DNA from 3 places in the Paenibacillus sp. KS1 genome. Region 1 is predicted to be linked to each of the others. Evidence: riboswitches for the same ligand, from Rfam matches in the RefSeq annotation. Region 1 holds a riboswitch; each other region holds the start of a gene.
What was found. A riboswitch is a leader RNA that binds a small molecule or an ion and turns the genes downstream of it on or off. The one in region 1 is predicted to bind cobalamin.
Positions count from the first base shown of each region.

Region 1 (4,408 bases):
CGATATTCCTGATTTTGCGGCTACTCTCTCCAACACAGTAAAAGCTGTATCTCCATCTTGAAGTGGTACCGTCATTGGGGCAATAATGTCCCCCGCTCCGATTGAACGCTTTTCTACTGAAAAGGTTATCGTATCTGCAACAAAAGGTGGCACGACAACGCCGCCACCATTTCCGGTGCCTGTACCTTTATCTCCACCAGGTACTTCTGGTTTTTCGGTACCTGTTCCATTATCCCCGCCAGGTACTTCTGGCTTTTCGGTACCCGTTCCATTATCTCCGCCGGGTACTTCGGTTCCTCCGTTACCTTCCTTGGCTTTCGTTATATAAGTGACAAATTCAGAAAAATGCCTTGTCTTGATTACGAGTTCGCCTTGTTCTCCATAGGAGTAGGCATCATCATTACGAACAGATGCATCATCGTATTTTTGTATAGCAGTAAAAGTCCCACTGGCATCCAAATATCCTGCTTCATTATCTCCCTGACCCTTTAACACTAGCGTTACATGCTGATTGAATTGAATATCTTGATCTCCGCCTAGTTTGACACGCAGATCAATGTTCTCTGTCTCCTTCTTCACATGAGATAGAACTTCGTTCACTTTTGCAAGAAGCGCCTCATTATTTGCATCCCCACTATGAGGAAGTTCCAGTTTTTTGTCCCAAGCCGGAGAAATGACAACAGTATTCGATTCAATTTCAAGATATGTACTACTCGTTACCGAAGTAACATGTGGCAATTCTTGTTTCGGAAACACAAGTATTGTCTTGTTGGATGACAATTCATCTTGTGGAGAGCCTATTTCAACTCTCTGTTCCTTCTCATCGACTTGAATCACCTTGTCGTTCGGTTGATTAGGCTTGTCTTGATCCTCAATATCCTTGCCTAAGTTCTTTGTATATTGCCAACGGAGAATATCTCCATCCTTTAATGGGTATGCTCCTGCGCTAGACTTCGGTGCGACTCCATTTACGGTATATACCCATCCGCTTCCATCCCCATGATCCTTTTCCCAAAGGTCATCGATACTTTCTACATATACAGAAGCACCTTTCCCTTGGAACTCTAATTCGATCCCCTGTTCCTCCAGCACTTTCTTAAGGATGGAAAAGGCTGTCTCTCCTTCATAGATCGGTACGGCAGTTGGCACTAGAATATCTGGCTCGTTTAAGGTGCGTCTCTCCACGGATAAAGTAACTAAACCAACCGGTTTAGGTGCCTCTATGCGAATACTGACTACGTTACTGCTTACAATGCCTGCAGTCGTTCCTGCCAAGGACTGTATCGCAACAGTGCCTGCTTTTGCACGACCACTGAATGATATTTTTACTTTTTCATTACTCAGCTTGGAGATTTCCTTCAGCTTTAGTCCAGTCGTTCCTACATCGATAGACCAGCTGTCAGCTTTAGTAGACTCGACTCTAAATAAATCGCCAGACAGTGTAATCTCAACTTCCGGATCTACCGCGCCATTATCAATTTGAGAGGTAGTCAAGATGCTTGAACGATAATTCTGTAGCGGCTTCGCATCAGCAATACGCGACCATACGGATTCGCCGCTTTGAATATCCAACAAGGCAGTAAGCGCCTGCTGTGTTGCCATGCCATTACCATCAGTGTCCTTAACTAGCCAAGCAAATGAACCGTCAGCCTTCTGAAATTGAGAATACGCATCCAAAAACGTTTTCCCATTCTTCGTCCATCTAGAGCCAAATACATCTTCACCTGAAGCGATTAAGCCGGATACGGAAGTAGATAAGCTATTCGAATTCTCGTCCCCGACGATACCCTCACTTTCAGAAGCGAATCCTGCACTGTTCAACTGACGCTTCATCAGTAAGTTCTTTGCACGTTCAATCGCCTGCTCAACAGCGCTATCTCCTTGATATTGGCCTAATGCCAGCAGGGCCATTCCAGTTATATCGGTGTCACCTGTGCTTCCCGTAGCCTCAAGTCCGAATCCGCCGTCTGCGTACTGGGCACTGAGTAAATACTTCAGAGCCTTCTGTCGAGATGCGTCATCCTTCCATACCCCGACATCCTGTCCCCGCTTCAATCCGGCATTGAGTGCAAGTATGGACCAAATATGCTTATTTACGGCACCAAAGGATCCTGTTGTTTGATTTTGCTGTGATGCTAAATCTGACCACAGGTTTCGATTTGTTTCCCAAGCATGTTCAGGATCTCTCCCCATCGAAAGCAAGCCGAATATGTATTGTATCTGTTCCGTTCCATTGGATTGGGGACGATATCGTCTCGGCTCCTTCTTTTCCCACGCGGGCAACTTCCAAGTCCCATCATGCAAATCTTGACCCGCACTCCACAGAGCAACAAGCTCCCACCATGAATCACTTACAGCGTCTTGATTAGAAGCATCATTATAATAGTCCTTATAATATTGAACCGTATGTTCAATCATGTTATTTAACTGAGTATTGCCCTGCCCACTAGCCGCTCCTATGACTTGTGGCTGTACAAGTGATAACAACAATACGATACTTAGTAATGCAGACAAGCTCTTCTTCAACATTCTGTTCGTAATCTTCAATGTCCGCTCTCCTTATAAATCAATATAAAGGCAATAAAAAAACACCTTTCCTTGTTAGAAAGATGTTAGGTAACCACTTCTGTGCAGCCAAATACACTAGTAATCTCCTACTAGCAGCACGAATAAACATCCCCCTCCCATCCTCGTGAGAAATATAGAGCACTTATATGGCAGGTCTCCTGGCTTCGCATCATCGCTCGACAATCTACCTTCCCGTTAACTCAGTTAACAGTGGATAAAAGCCTTGATTATCAGCTCTGCGTTACAGTGGCGGGACCGCGTCGAACTCGCATCGACTTCCCTATTAAGCTGCGCATGCACAGCACCATATAAACTATTTCTATGTAATTGCGATAAGAATACGCGGTTTTATTGTAGCAAAATTTAGCATGACGGACAAAGAACTTTCTCATAGACAGCACGAAAAAAAGCGCCCTACCCATTGGTAGGTACGCTTTTTGTAAACTACAAATTGATTTTAGCTCATAGCTGCCTGATCGGCACCAGCACCGCTTTCCTTCTTAATCTGCTTACTGCGAAGCTGTCCGCATGCTGCATCAATATCTGTGCCATGCTCCAACCGTACACTGCAGCTAATGTCATTTTTCTTCATGACATCATAGAAGCCGCGAATTGACTCCTGCTCACTGCGCTGATACTGGCTGTGCTCATCAACTGGATTGTACGGAATCAAGTTCACATTGACCTCGTCCTGCATCTTCCACTCTTGAATCAGCTGCACCAACTCAAGCGCGTGCTCCTGCTGATCGTTCACGTCCTTCAGCAAAATATATTCCAGTGTCACCCGTTGGTTCGTCGTGTTGATGAAGTACCGAATCGCCTCCATCACCTTCGCAATCGGAATCGCGCGGTTAATCTTCATAATGCGCGTGCGAAGCTCATCATTCGGCGCATGCAAGGATAGGGCCAAGTTCACCCGCAGATTAATATCTGCGAAGTCTTTAATCTTATTCGCCAATCCACTTGTCGAAACCGTAATTCGTCTCGCTCCAATTGCCAGACCTTTGTGGTCGGTAACAACCCGCAAGAAGTCAACGATATTCTCGAAGTTATCGAATGGTTCTCCGATACCCATCACGACGATATGGCTGACTAAATCACCCTCACCCACTGCATCCAAATGGTGCTGAACCTTCATGATTTGCTCCACAATCTCACCGCTCGACAAGTCGCGGCTCTTCGCCAGCAGTCCGCTCGCACAAAAGCTGCAGCCGATGTTGCAGCCAACCTGAGTCGTCACACATACCGACAGCCCGAATTTGTGTCTCATCAATACTGTCTCGATCAAGTTGCCATCCTGCAGCTTGAACAAGAACTTGATTGTGCCGTCAGCCGATTGCTGCTTCACATGCTCGCTAAGCGTATGAATAACGAAGTGTTCAGACAGCAGTGCTACGCTGGCTTCATTTACTTCTGTCATATCAGCGAAATCCTTGACCCGCTTACGATATAGATAATCCCACACTTGGGATGCCCGTGACTTCTTATGCCCCCGCTCCTCTAACCAAGCGGCCAACTGATCCAATGTTAATCCATAGATGGATTGCTTATTCATCTAGTGCCCTCTTTTCAACACGTTAAAATTCTGTCTTACTTGCTTATAAGTTCTTCTATAAATCACTGAACTTCCTCTTATAATCTGATTATTATTGTCCCAGAACTTCTGAAATATAACAAGAGTCTTTCCCGTTATAGTCAATAAGTGATTGTTTTCATAAGGGATGTCGAATGCCATCAGATATAATTAGCTTAAATGGAAAAGGGGCGCCAGTTGTGGCGCCCTCTCTTCTATTATTTAGAACCCATAATTATATATAACATAACCATTCTGCTCTCTATA
Region 1 is NZ_MAIS01000012.1:67,423-71,830, reverse strand. It holds gene BBG47_RS06335 (S-layer homology domain-containing protein) at 1-2,547, opposite strand, end outside; cobalamin riboswitch at 2,700-2,892, opposite strand; gene rlmN (dual-specificity RNA methyltransferase RlmN) at 3,026-4,123, opposite strand.

Region 2 (4,408 bases), on a different contig from region 1:
CAAGTCCTATGTTCTATTATTCTGCTGATGATATAAGCGAAAAGGGAATGCGGTTGCGAATATTGATCCATTTTGTGATCTTGGAAATAGTGTTGCTTATTTTCACGAATTGGATGGGCTGGGTAACGGGAGTAGTTAACACAATGATACTCGCATTTGAAATCGCAATTATCTCCCTGCTTGTCCGTTGGCTTGAATGGAGCAGTGACAGGAAGGTCGCAATGGAAATCAATGAGAAGCTACAAAAACTAAAAAATGATGAAGAACAATAAGACGGGGAGGCAGCAGCTTACCTCGTCTTTTTTACAGCTTACTTTGTTATTCATACAGCATAGTGTCGTTCATATTTACTCTGCACCAATCGTTATGTATGCTGATGCTGCACGAATGAAGCAGAGGAGGCTTGGATTTGGATGATAGGAAACATCATATTGATTATTGCAGCAGTTTGTGAGATATCATTTGCAGTATTCCGCATTTGTACAAAGTCATATCAGAAAAAGATCAAAGCTTTGATAAGGATTGGCGCTTCTGCAGCATTCCTAATTTTCACATTGGCTTCGGTCATTGAGTGGAGCTTCCGTTGGATGGGACTTGGACTGCTGCTGCTTGTCTGGGCGCTACTTGGAGTATGGACGCTCATACGCAGCAAAGAGGAACACAAAGAATATAAAAGCGGCCGCGTTATCAGGAATGCAGTTGGTATGTTTATGCTCGTCGTCATTGCTGTAACTCCTGCTCTCGTATTTCCGCAGTATCATTTGCCCCCAATTACGGGGAAGTATCAAGTCGCAACCGCATCATATACCTATGTTGATAAAAATCGTATCGAACAATTTACAGACACAGGAGAAAATCGGCACGTCAATGTTGAGTTTTGGTATCCTGAACATGCAAACGGTACCTATCCATTGTTGGTATTCTCTCATGGTGCATTCGGCAGCAAAGGAAGCAATATCTCAGCCTATATGGAGCTTGCGAGCCACGGGTACGTAGTATGCGCTATCGATCATCCGTATCATTCTTATTATACGGAATCCAATGACGGAAACAAAACATTCACCGATTGGAATTTTATGCAGGAAGTCATTGACAGCAACATGGGCAGATATACGGTAGAGCAAACCTATGGGCTTATTCAAAAATGGATGAAGCTGCGTACGGATGACATGAATTTTGTAATCGATACGATTTTAGGAAAAGCAAAAACGAGCAGTGACAAGGTGTATCAGCTGATGAATACCCAGAAAATAGGTCTGTTCGGACACTCTATGGGTGGAGCGGCAAGCATGAGGCTTGGCAGGGAGCGTGATGATGTTGGCGCCGTTGTCAATATCGATGCCCCAATGTTTGGCGAGCTCATATACAACAAGGAGACCGATGATTTTGCGGCAAGCAACCAGCCCTATACGACTCCACTTCTTAATATCTATTCTGACGGTGTGTGGGTACAGCTCCTACAGCACAACAGCAAATCCCCTTATGCAGCTAACAAGGTTATTGATAAAAACGGTAAAGTCGTGCATACCGTCCATTTCCAAGGAGCGGAGCATATGAGTCTTACCGACCTGTCTCTCATTTCCCCGCTAATATCCAATATGCTGCAGGGCGGCAGGGTGGCGGAGATTGATCCCTATTACTGTCTTGAAACGATGAATCATATTCTAGTACAGTTTTTCGATTGCTATCTCAAAGGGCAGGGCAGCTTCACATCTGCCGGGACATATTGACGGGCAAATCACTCTTAACTATTTCGATCCTCAACTTTTATCTTTTTTTCATATTGCGTTACAGATTGTTTGTGCTATAATAATTGTCGAATGGATGACCCATTCACGTCATGCACAATAGAAGAAGTTATAGACGATGGAAGTTTGGTGCAAATCCAACGCGGTCCCGCCACTGTGATAGGCCGAATGCTCGGTCTTAAGTCAGGTCTTTTGTCTAGTAACTTTGCCAGGCCAGTCATTTCGAGGCGAAAGTGACTGGTTTACAAGTCTAGTGACGATTGCGCCTCGCTAGGCTTTTTTATATTTTCTTGGAGGCTGTCGACAACGCAGTCGAGTCAGCCTGGTGGTCGCCGCCGAAAATACAAAGATGTACAAGCTGGGCAAGCGGGACGTTTTTCAACGAAGAAGAACCAAATGCACAATGATGTGCATGTCCCACCTTTTTTCTTATACAGATTTGTCGTAATGATGAACTCGATTATATTGAGGTTGACGCCTGTTTGCGTTACGATGTACAGTATAGATGATAATTGAATGATAAGTTGCACAATGGCGTGCACACGACATAACAAGCAAAGAGGCTTTTTGAAGGGATCCATCCCTTTGAGAGGCCTCTTTTTTTGTTGCAACTACTCGTTGGAGGTGCTTTACGTGGATAAACTTTCGATCAAAGCCGATCTCTATATGGGGCATGGCGCGCTGGATCGTCTGATGGAATGGCGTAATAAGCGGATTTTCATCGTTACCGATCCATTCATGGTCAAGTCAGGGATGATCAACATGGTATTCGATCGGCTGCATGAGAGCAATGAGCAATATATTTTCAGCAATATCGTACCTGATCCTCCTGTTGAAATCGTAACCGAAGGTGTTGAGGCATTGGGTGCGTTCAACACAGATTTAATCATTGCAATTGGCGGCGGGTCTGCCATTGATGCGGCTAAGGCGATGAAGCTGTTTGCGCAGAAGCTTCTGAACCAGCAGGAGATTCCATTCGTGGCAATCCCGACGACAAGCGGGACGGGCTCCGAGGTGACATCATTTTCGGTAATCAGCGACAAACAGAAGAACATTAAATACCCACTCGTATCCGATGATATGCTGCCGCAAGAGGCGATATTGGATCCGGAGCTGGTTAAGAGTGTGCCGGACTTCATTACGGCAGATACTGGAATGGATGTATTGACGCATGCGATTGAAGCTTATGTGTCTACAAAAGCGAATGATATATCCGATGCGCTTGCCGAGAAGGCAATTAAGCTGGTGTTTGCTTACTTGCCACGTGCATATAAGGATGGTGGAGATTTAGAAGCACGTGAGAAGATGCATAATGCCTCCTGTATTGCGGGCATGGCATTTAATATTACTTCGCTGGGGCTTAACCATGGCATTGCGCATGTCGCTGGAGCCAAATTCAAAATTGCGCATGGCCGCATGAATGCGATGCTGCTCCCGCATGTTATTGAATTCAATGCGAATTATAAGCCAGGCTATGGCAGGGAAGAGAGCACAGCTTCAGCGGTTCGCTATGCAGAAATCGCGAAAAGCTTGGGTCTATCCGCACCGAATCCGAAGAGCGGTGTACGCAGCTTGGTGCAAGCTATCAAGCAGCTGCAGAAGCAATTGCAGATGTCGCAGACGCTGAAGGAATGCGGAATTGAGAAGGCGCTGCTGGACGAAATGAGAGAGTCGATTGCTGAAGGTGCGTTGAAAGACGGCTGCACAGCGACGAATCCTCGTGTACCAACAACTGGAGATGTGGCTGAAATTTTGAACAAAATGTTTCAATCGTAGGTTTGCGTCGAATTTTGTCTGAATGTGTATTGACAACGTTTGCAGTATTAAAATATAGTAAAGGTAACACAACGGCGTGTTGCATACAAAACCAAGCAAAGAGGCTTCTTAAAATTCCTGTGTGAACTTTTAAGGGGCTTTTATGTTTTTTTACAGCAATTTCACGTGTTTCTGACATGAGAGTGAGATGATGGTATGGAGCAACACACTGAGAAACAACGCGTTATCCAAGAGTACGTGCCTGGTAAACAGGTCACGCTGGCTCATATTATCGCGAATCCGAACCCTGATATCTATAAGAAGCTGGGATTAGGGAATGACGCACATGATTCAATCGGAGTCATGACGATAACACCAAGCGAGGCTTCCATTATTGCAGCGGATATCGCGACGAAGGCGGCTGGCGTACAGATCGGCTTCGTCGATCGCTTCAGCGGATCACTCGTCATTACAGGCGATGTATCCTCTGTCGAATCTGCTATAAGTGAAGTGCTGTTTGGACTTCAAAATATTTTAGGCTTCTCAACTGCTGCGAACATAACGAGAACGTAGGTGAAGAAGCTGATGAGAAAAATTATTTTCGCCGGAAGTACCGGTTCTGGCAAGACGACACTGTGCCAATGGCTGCACGGTCAAGAAATTGCCTATAAAAAGACGCAAGCGATTGAAAGCTTCGACCAAGCGATCGATACGCCGGGCGAGTGCATCGAGAACCGATATTTATACAAGATGCTGCTCGTAACCAGCGTAGATGCTGACGTAATCGGGCTTGTGCAAGATTGCACGAAGGAAGATAGCTACTTCCCACCGGCCTTCGCAACTGTATTCGCCAAGCCGGTCATCGGCGTGGTGACGAAGGTGGAACTGGCCGAGTCGCAGGAGCA
Region 2 is NZ_MAIS01000082.1:20,853-25,260, forward strand. It holds gene BBG47_RS22020 (DUF3021 family protein) at 1-272, shown strand, start outside; gene BBG47_RS22025 (alpha/beta hydrolase family protein) at 414-1,730, shown strand; adenosylcobalamin (AdoCbl) riboswitch at 1,843-1,994, shown strand; gene BBG47_RS22030 (1-propanol dehydrogenase PduQ) at 2,382-3,524, shown strand; gene BBG47_RS22035 (BMC domain-containing protein) at 3,720-4,076, shown strand; gene BBG47_RS22040 (EutP/PduV family microcompartment system protein) at 4,089-4,408, shown strand, end outside.
Region 2: it holds a riboswitch for cobalamin, as region 1 does, so the genes downstream of both, BBG47_RS22030 (1-propanol dehydrogenase PduQ) here and BBG47_RS06335 (S-layer homology domain-containing protein) in region 1, are expected to answer to the same signal.

Region 3 (4,408 bases), on a different contig from region 1:
TGAACGCCACATCTCCGTACAGAACCGGTGGTTTTACACAGCGCGAGCCATAGGATTGTACCCAGCCGAACTTCGTGAACGCGAACCCGTCCAGCTTCTCGCCAAAGTATTCGACCATGTCCGTGCGTTCGAATTCACCATGTACCAGCACGTCAATGCCGATCTCTTCCTGAATGCAAATCCAGCGTGTCATTTCTTCTTCCAAATAGGTTTCATACGTCTTCGCATCCCATTCTCCCTTGCGGAAGCGAAGGCGTGCGCGCCGGATATCCGCAGTTTGCGGCATACTGCCAATCGTTGTGGTCGGCAGGAGCGGCAGCGATGGCCAGCGCTTGCGTTGAAGCTCCTTGCGTTCCTCGAATGGAAGACGTTCAATTCCTTTTTCCTTTTCTGCACGAAGCAGTTCTTCCAACGCCTGAACGACTTGTGGACGCTGTCTTAATGGTTCTGTCCGCCATGCTTGAACACGAGCACCGCTCTCTGCTAATGCTGCACGCGTCTCTTCACTCGGGCTTGCGAAGTGACGAGCAAGTAGGGCAGTCTCCTCCAGCTTCTCATCCGCGAACGCCAATGCCTCGCGCACTGGTGCTGACAGCTCAGTTTCCCGCGCCGCCGTGAGTGGTACATGAAGCAGGCTGCATGATGGCTGAATAATCCAGCGTTCCTTCGGTACAATCCCTTCCACAGACTCCAGCCATACTGCAGCAGCCGCTAAGTCCGTACGCCAAATATTGCGGCCATCAATAATGCCGACAGCAAGCTGCTTCTGCGCAGGGAATCCGAATTGACGAAGCGCTGCTTCATTTCTCCCTCTATCATGAACAAAGTCTAATCCGAGCGTATCCACCGGAAGCGACACGAACGCTTCGTAGTCGGACACCGCATCGAAGTAGGTCTGAACCCATAATGATAAGCTTGGTGCTGCCTTGCGCAATTCGGCATAGACTTCCTTCACAGCAGCCCAATGCTCGCTTGGCATTTCCAGCACGAATGCAGGTTCATCCAATTGCACAGCCTGCACACCTTCACCCTCCAACTCGCTAAGCAACTGTCCGTATACCCCTACGAATTGGCGAAGAACGTTCAGGCGCTCTTCCGGTTTAATCCCTTTAATAAAGCGGACATAAGTATATGGCCCGATGATGACTGGCTTACCTTCAATGCCATGAATCTGCTTCGCTTGGCGATAGGCTTGCAACGGGCGATTGACCGTCAATTGCGGCGCCTTGCCTTCCCATTCCGGCACAATGTAGTGATAGTTCGTATTAAACCACTTCGTCATCTCGCAAGCTACCGCATCCTGTGTACCGCGAGCCAAGGCGAACAGCAAATCTGCGTTCACTTCTCCACCGTCATATGCAAACCGTGACGGTATCAATCCGAATGTGGCTGTCATATCAAGCACATGATCATACCAGGAGTAATCATTTACTGGAATCAGGTCAATGCCAGCGTCCTGCATCGTCTTCAGCCGAACATCATTGATGCGCGCCAATTCTTCTTCCAGCTGCTGAACAGAACTGTTCCCAGCCCAATATTGCTCCAATACCTTCTTCCATTCCCGGTCGTATCCGATCCGAGGGTAACCTGCTGTGCTTGTCTTGATTGAATGAACGGTCATCATACTGCCCCTCTCCATGAGTCAATTTGCCGTACGGGATATAGTTGTACAATTTCTATCGCTTAACACGGAATTAAGATTGCAGTTGAACGCTCTACCCCACCATATGTGACTTTATCACTCAGACTTCAGAAATTTTCATTGCATCCCAATATGCAAAAAAGACATTCCTGTCCAACAACAGAAATGTCTCGTAAACGTCCATGAAGTCATAGTGGAATAAATCGATCCTTCCGTCTCATTAGCATACTACCCTCATGCTAAGAGGAATCGAAAACCGATATCCATGCTTACGAACACTTCCCTATCTCCCGTAGGTACGAACAGTGTTGTCAAAACAGGCAGGTCTCCTGGCTTCAGCTTCATTGGCCTTTGCAGCCTTCCCGATCGATTACGACCAGTGGCTCTCTCGCAATACCTCAACTGTCACAGTGGCGGGACCGCGCCGGATTTCCAACCGGCTTCCCTATTAAGCTTCGACGTTACCCAAAGCACCTGTTTCCTCATATTCAATTGCATTGAAAGTCGCAGTCACGCTTCCCCCAATTGAGAACGATTATATATCTAACCAGAACGAATGACAAGGATTTTTTCTCATCTCTAACCAAAATAAACAAATACCGGAGCTGTGACCTTATCTTCATTAAACTCCGATTCACTAGGCGTCTATCCATGCACAATAGGCGAGCCTCTCGGCTCGCCTATTGATGATTACGGGTTGATGCGCTAGATGACCATTCCTTCATGCAGAAAGACAATATCTTCGCCTTTCTCATCTAGCGTCAATTCACGATTATCCAAGAACCATACATCATTTTGCTCCATAAAGAACGTAATGCCGTTCACAACTTCCGTCACTGCTGGATATTGCGGACTGTCTTTCATGATGCCGAATGAATAAGGTCCTGAAGCACTGAATCCGCTGTAGCGGACGAATATGCGTACTGAGTCTCCTGCTGTGAATCCCCAATCAGCCAAAAAACGCTCGACTGCCTTCGCTGTAACGCGTAATTGCATGTTCAGACCTCCTTAATCATACCTTTCATCCGATTTGATCATACCATGTGGCCGCCACTTTTGTTAACACCAAAGTTGACAGTTCGTCAATGATCCGCATCATCATTACCGCATAATACGTTCAGCGATATGATTATATGCTTCCTTCTGTTTAGGAACATCACGATCTCTACCGTGAAATTCTGTCAGGCTACAGCTTGATGCGTTGAAGCCGCAGTGCATTCAGTACAACGGATACCGAGCTGAAGGCCATAGCCGCTCCTGCAAGCCATGGGGCAAGCAATCCGATTGCTGCAATCGGGATACCAATCGTATTGTATACAAGTGCCCAGAACAAGTTCTGCTTAATGTTGCGCATGGTACGGCGGCTCATCTCCATCGCATCCGCAATGCCGTTCAAGTCGCCACGCATTAAGGTTACGCCTGCCGTCTCCATTGCTACATCCGTACCTGTACCGATCGCGAACCCAATGTCCGCTGCTGCCAGAGCTGGCGCATCATTAATTCCATCGCCTACCATGGCGACGACACTGCCTCTCTGCTGCAGCTCGCGCACATGCTGTGCCTTCTGTTCAGGCAGCACCTCTGCAAATACATCATCAATCCCTACTTGTGACGCGATTGCTCTGGCCGTACGGGTGTTGTCTCCTGTCATCATAACAACGCGTATCCCCATTTGATGCAGCCGCTCGATGGCCTTCTTCGAAGAAGCCTTCACTTGATCGGCAACGGCAACTATGCCTTTCCAGCTGCCATCAACCGCGATAAGCATTGCCGTCTTGCCTGCCTGCTCCATGTCTTGCAATGCTTCCTCCGCACCTGCGCTTGCTACCCCGTTCTTCTCCATCCATCTGCGTGTGCCGACAATGATCTGATGCCCATTCACCTCAGCCGCTATTCCATATCCAGGTTCAGCTCGAAATGAATCCGGTTCGACCGTACTGATCCCTTGCTCCGACAATCCCTTCACAATCGCCTGTGCCAATGGATGCTCGGATTGCTTCTCAGCAGATGCCAGTAAGGTCAAGAGTTCTGTCTTCTCGACTTCATTCCCATCATGCAATACAACATCTGTAAGCGAAGGAGCCCCTTCTGTTACGGTTCCTGTCTTGTCGAGCACAACCGTCTGCACCCGATAGGCGCCTTCCAGATGCTCGCCGCCACGGAATAGTACACCATATTCTGCAGCACGTCCGGTTCCCGCCATAATCGACGTTGGCGTTGCCAAGCCGAGCGCACACGGGCAAGCAATTACGAGTACGGCAATGGTTCGAGACAAGGCTACACCGAAGTTGCCTGGTTCAACAGCGAAATACCAAATTAAGAATACAAGCACCGCAATCCCAACGACTATCGGCACGAAGATGCCTGATATTTTATCAGCGATCCGCTGAATCGGAGCCTTGGAGCCCTGCGCCTCCTCAACGATTTTAATAATTTGCGAGAGGGCCGTCTCGGAGCCGACCTGAGTCGCTCTCATCGTAAATGCCCCCTGCGCATTCACGGTAGCCCCATATACATTATCGCCAGCTTGCTTCTCAACAGGGACGCTTTCACCGGTAAGCATGGATTCATCCACGGTCGATGTCCCGCTAACTACAATGCCGTCTACCGGTACTTTCTCACCTGGGCGAACAAGTACGAGATCCCCACTTGCCACATCTTCCACAGGCACTTCCACTTGTTCACCGTCGCGCACAACGGTTGCCGTTTTGGCACGCAGCCCCATCAAAGCTTGGATCGCTTGAGAAGACCGCCCTTTAGCTGAAG
Region 3 is NZ_MAIS01000038.1:13,954-18,361, reverse strand. It holds gene metE (5-methyltetrahydropteroyltriglutamate--homocysteine S-methyltransferase) at 1-1,621, opposite strand, end outside; cobalamin riboswitch at 1,945-2,135, opposite strand; gene BBG47_RS14405 (HesB/YadR/YfhF family protein) at 2,348-2,638, opposite strand; gene BBG47_RS14400 (heavy metal translocating P-type ATPase) at 2,829-4,408, opposite strand, start outside.
Region 3: it holds a riboswitch for cobalamin, as region 1 does, so the genes downstream of both, metE (5-methyltetrahydropteroyltriglutamate--homocysteine S-methyltransferase) here and BBG47_RS06335 (S-layer homology domain-containing protein) in region 1, are expected to answer to the same signal.